DNA from 2 places in the Comamonas sp. GCA5 genome. Region 2 is predicted to be linked to the other one. Evidence: predicted binding sites of a transcription regulator. Region 2 holds the regulator's gene; the other holds the start of a gene.
What was found. The regulator FNR, encoded in region 2, switches genes on or off when oxygen is low (the NO sensors DNR and NnrR bind a similar motif). The targets are predictions, from matches to a motif close to TTGATNNNNATCAA.

Region 1 (2,388 bases), on a different contig from region 2:
GCGGGGACAGCAGCGCCACGGCGCCGCCCGCATGTTCCAGATCGCCCTGCAGCGCCAGCATCAGGCCATGGCTGTCGACGATGCCGGTGCTGGGCGACAGCAGCGCGGCGTGGCAGGCCAGCGCAGGCTCCAGCGCCTGGGCCTGCGCGCGGGTCAGCATCAGCAGGTCGTCCACGCCGTTGGCGGCGGCCTTCTGGCGGATCCCCTCCAGCTGCGCCACCTGCTCGGCGCTGGTCGCCACGATCAGCTTGCCACAGCGGCGGAACTCCACCCCACGCTCGGCGCAGTAGGTGTACAGCAGTTCCTTGCCCCGCACGCACAGCCGGGCCTTGAGCGAGCCGGCCGGGTAATAGATACCGGCATGGATCACCTCGCTGTTGCGCGAGCTGGTGCCCGTGCCAATGGCGTCGGCCGCCTCCAGCACCACCACTTCACGCCCTGTCTGCGCCAGGGCGCGGGCCACGGCCAGCCCTACCACCCCCGCGCCAATGACCACGGTTTGCACCTGATCGACCATGTTCTGTCTCTCCCTTTATTGGTATGGATGCACACGGCCCACCCGCCTGATTCAGGCCGCCGGTGGCGCCGCTGCCGCTTGACGCCCTTGCAGCGCCAGGGCCCATTCTCCCACCACTGCGGGGCCCTTTCGGCCAGCTTCAGGCCACCGCTGCATGGCCCCCGAAACGTGTTGCACCGCCCGGCCCAACCGGTTGTCGCCGCTTTTAATACTTTCTTAATTCTTACATTCAAAAATAGGAAGTTTTTTGCAAAATTTCAATTAAATCAATAACTTAGATTGATTGATGCAAGTCAAACCGGCACCCTGGCAAGGCGTCCAACAATGCCATCACCCAACGATGGATGTGAAAACGATGGCAGATCCCAACCCCTCCCCCCTGATGCAGAACCAGGGCACCAGCAAACGCACTTTTCTGCAGGAACTGGTGGCCCTGGCCACCACCTTCGGTCTGGCCGGAACCGCCCAGGCGGCCCTGCCGGGTGACCCCGGCTTTCAGCCCGCACGCCGCCCGGGCATGCCGGGCAAGCGCTTTGGCATGCTGGTGGACATGCGCAAGTGCATCGGCTGCCAGGCCTGCACGGTGAGCTGCTCGGTCGAGAACCACCCGCCGATTGGCCAGTTCCGCACCACCGTGCTGCAGTACGAGGTGGAACAACCCGGCGGCAGCGCCCCCGCCATGGTCAGCCTGCCCCGGCTGTGCAACCACTGTGACGAGCCGCCCTGCGTGCCCGTGTGCCCCGTGCAGGCCACCTTCCAGCGCACCGACGGCATCGTGCTGGTGGACAACGAGCGCTGCGTGGGCTGCGGTTACTGCGTGCAGGCCTGCCCCTACGACGCGCGCTTCATCAACCACGAGACTCAGACCGCCGACAAGTGCACCTTCTGCGAGCACCGGCTGGAGGCCGGGCTGCTGCCCGCCTGCGTGGAAAGCTGCGTGGGCGGTGCACGCGTGATCGGCGACCTGAACGACCCGCACAGCGCCATCAACCAGCGCATGACCGAGCACCAGGACGAGCTCAAGGTGCTCAAGCCCGAGATGAACACCGCCCCACGCGTGTTCTACATCGGCCTGCCCGAGGCCTTTGTCCACGGCATCGACGGCCAGGCCAGCGTGCGCCTGGTGGCTGAACATTGAAGGAGCCCACGATGCAGATCATTGAACTCCTGACCCCCGCCTACGAAGCCGCCTGGCTGCCCTGGGCCGTGCAGTATTTCTTTCTGGTGGGCGTGGCCACGGGCGCAGCCCTGCTGGCCTGCGCCTGCGTGTTCGGCGCACCCGGCAGCCCAGCCAGCGCGTGCTGCCCGCCCTGCTGCTGACCCTGGCGGTCAGCGTGGTCGCGGCCCCCGTGTCGCTGCTGGCCGACCTGCACCAGCCAGCCCGCTTCTGGCACTTCTACGCGCACTTCACGCCCTGGTCGTGGATGTCCGTGGGGGCGCTGCTGCTGCCGGTGTTCGTCACCCTCAGCGTGGCCCTGCTGGCCAGCTGGTGGCTGGGCCGCCCGGGCTGGATGCGCGCCATTGCCCCGCTGCTGGTGCTGTCGGCGCTGAGCATCACGGTCTACACCGGCGCGGAAATGATGGTGATCCGCTCGCGGCCACTGTGGAACACGCTGTGGGTGCCCCTCAACCTGGCCCTGACCGGCTGGCTGGCCACCGTCGGCTGCACCCTGGTGCTGGAACGCTTTCTGCCCACCCCGCTGCGCGCCGGCCACGCCGGCCTGCAACTGCTGCGCAGCCTGGCGCTGGCCCTGGCAGCACTGCTGGTGCTCGTGGCGCTGGCCTGGGCCCTCAGCGGCCTGCTGGGCCACAACGCCTCGTTCAACGCGGCCCTGCGCCTGTGGCAGGACTTCCCGGTCTGGCGCCTGACC
Region 2 (2,388 bases):
CCCGCCCAGACGCGCGGCGTGGCCGTGCGGGTGCAGATTCCCTACGGTGCGGCGGAGCCCGGCTCGCACCACATCGTGTTCGACATCGACGCGCGCAGCGGTGAGGGCCGGGTGTCCGAAAAATCCGTGTTCCTGGTGCCGCGTTGACCGTGGATGCGGGTCTGGCGCACGGCCCCCTCGGGCACTGTGCGCGGTGTTTGTTTATTTCTCAGAAAGTCTAGGATGTCTCAAGCTGAAATGAAGCCCGAAGTCTCGACCGCTCCCTGGTGGAAGTTCGGCCATGTGTGGCTGGTGCTGGCAGGTCCTGCCATCGTGGTGGTGGCGGGCATTGTCACCTTGGTCATTGCCACGCGTGGCGCGGATCCGGTTGTGGACCCCGACTATTACCAGAAGGGCGTGAACATCAACGAGCAATTGCGCAACCCGGACAAAAGCCATGCGCCTGCGCACGCGGTGCGCAACCACGCCGCCACCCCTGCGGACGATTTGCCCAACCTGGCACCCAAGTGATGCGGCGCGCTGACAGGCCGTTTGTGCTGTTCTCGGCAGCACGGGGGCATGACCGCGCAGAGGGGATTGGCTTAAAACATAGCTGCTGGCGCATGTAATCAGTAGGTTTCAAATAGAAAACTATTTGAAATTCAATGGAATCAAGCGCTGGCAGCTATGTTTTTTTATTCAGTGTTTGTCCCACAAGCATGGTTCAGCGGCTGTGGACACAATTTAGGTACAACCTCTTGCGAAGGAGTGCTTTTATGTGGACACGACGCTGGATGTGGATTGGCTGGCCGGCCTTTGTGGCGGCCGGCGTGATGGAGATGCTGGTCTTTGCGGCGTTTGACCCGCACGACATGCTGTGGATGGGGCAGACGGTGGAGCTGTCGCGCACGGCCATCTACACCCTGGCATTCTTTGCGTTCTGGGCGGTCTTCGCCGTGGCCGGCTGGATGACCATGGTGCTGGCCCTGCCCAGCGCAGCGGTCAATGCCCAAGCCCAGGCGCCGTCGACTGGGCTTGGCGACCCCGAGCGGCTGCAAGCCTGCTATCCCAACAACGCTTGAATGAAAAAAGCCTTCCTGTTGATGCAGGAAGGCTTTTTTCGTGGACCTGCTCTGAGGCAGCGGCAGTGGTTATTTGTTGCAGTCTTGGTGGCTGTTAACCAGGCGTTGCAGCGCGGCGGTATCAAGAATGCGCACGTGGCGTTGTTTGACCTCCACCATACCTTCTTCGACGAACTTCGAGAAAGTGCGGCTGACCGTCTCCAGCTTCAGGCCCAGGTAGCTGCCGATCTCTTCGCGCGTCATGCGCAGCACCAGTTCCGACGACGAGAAGCCGCGTGCGTGCAGACGCTGCACCAGATTCAGGATGAAGGCCGCCAGGCGTTCCTCAGCGCGCATGCTGCCCAGCAGCAGCATCACGCCGTGCTCGCGCACGATCTCGCGGCTCATGACCTTGTGCACGTGGGTCTGCAGGGCCGTCACTTCGCGCGACACCTCCTCCAGCCCGTCAAACGGCATCACGCACACTTCGGCATCTTCCAGGGCCACTGCATCGCAGGTGTGGTGGTCATGCACGATGCCATCCAGACCAATGATCTCGCCGGCCATCTGAAAGCCTGTCACCTGGTCGCGACCATCTTCGGTAGCCACGCAGGTCTTGAAAAAGCCTGTGCGGATGGCATACAGCGATGTGAAGGGCTCCCCGTTGCGGAACAGCGTGCCGCCGCGCTTGACCTTGCGGCGGGTGGCCACAATTTCGTCGATGCGCTGCAACTGCTGCTCACTCAGCCCCGCGGGCATGCACAGCTCGCGCAGGTTGCAGTTGGAACAGGTTACTTTGATGGTTGGAGGGGTCATGTACTCGGACGCGGCGTGGTGCAGGCGATCTTGCGGGTCACGCGGTGCGTTAAAAGTCGGTAAAAAAAGAAGCTGTTACAACTGGGATTGCGGTGAATGATGCTTGTCAAAATTGTGGCATTGCTTGATCGCAGACCTCTTGATTCACGTCAAGGATGGTTGCGGGCCATTGGTGCACAGTCTAACAATCAAGGAAAAAAGATTCATGACTGTCGTCACACCCGAACTCCTGCGTCGTTACGACGTACCTGGTCCACGCTATACCTCTTACCCCACAGCAGACAGGTTTGTGGAAGCGTTTGGTGATAGCGACTATATCTTGGCTCTGAAGCAACGCAAAGTCGCTGCGGCTGCCAAGCAGCCGATGTCGCTGTATGTGCACATCCCGTTTTGCGAATCGCTGTGCTATTACTGCGCGTGCAACAAGATCGTGACCAAGCACCATGAGCGTGCGGCCACGTACATGCGCTATCTGGAGCGCGAGGTCGATCTGCACCTGCAGCACTGCGGGCGGGGGCAGGTGGTCAGCCAG

Region 1: dsrO (sulfate reduction electron transfer complex DsrMKJOP subunit DsrO) is a predicted target of FNR. The motif match lies at 801-814, and genes of this name have one in related genera.

Annotation. Positions count from the first base shown of each region.
Region 1 covers NZ_JAZHFR010000003.1:95,605-97,992, reverse strand. Annotated here, with positions in the region: gene SJH88_RS01605 (NAD(P)/FAD-dependent oxidoreductase) at 1-517, opposite strand, end outside; gene dsrO (sulfate reduction electron transfer complex DsrMKJOP subunit DsrO) at 873-1,655, shown strand; partial or broken gene nrfD (NrfD/PsrC family molybdoenzyme membrane anchor subunit) at 1,667-2,388, shown strand, end outside.
Region 2 covers NZ_JAZHFR010000012.1:22,691-25,078, forward strand. Annotated here, with positions in the region: gene ccoG (cytochrome c oxidase accessory protein CcoG) at 1-147, shown strand, start outside; gene SJH88_RS04845 (FixH family protein) at 223-510, shown strand; gene SJH88_RS04850 (hypothetical protein) at 756-1,061, shown strand; gene fnr (fumarate/nitrate reduction transcriptional regulator Fnr) at 1,131-1,856, opposite strand; gene hemN (oxygen-independent coproporphyrinogen III oxidase) at 2,062-2,388, shown strand, end outside.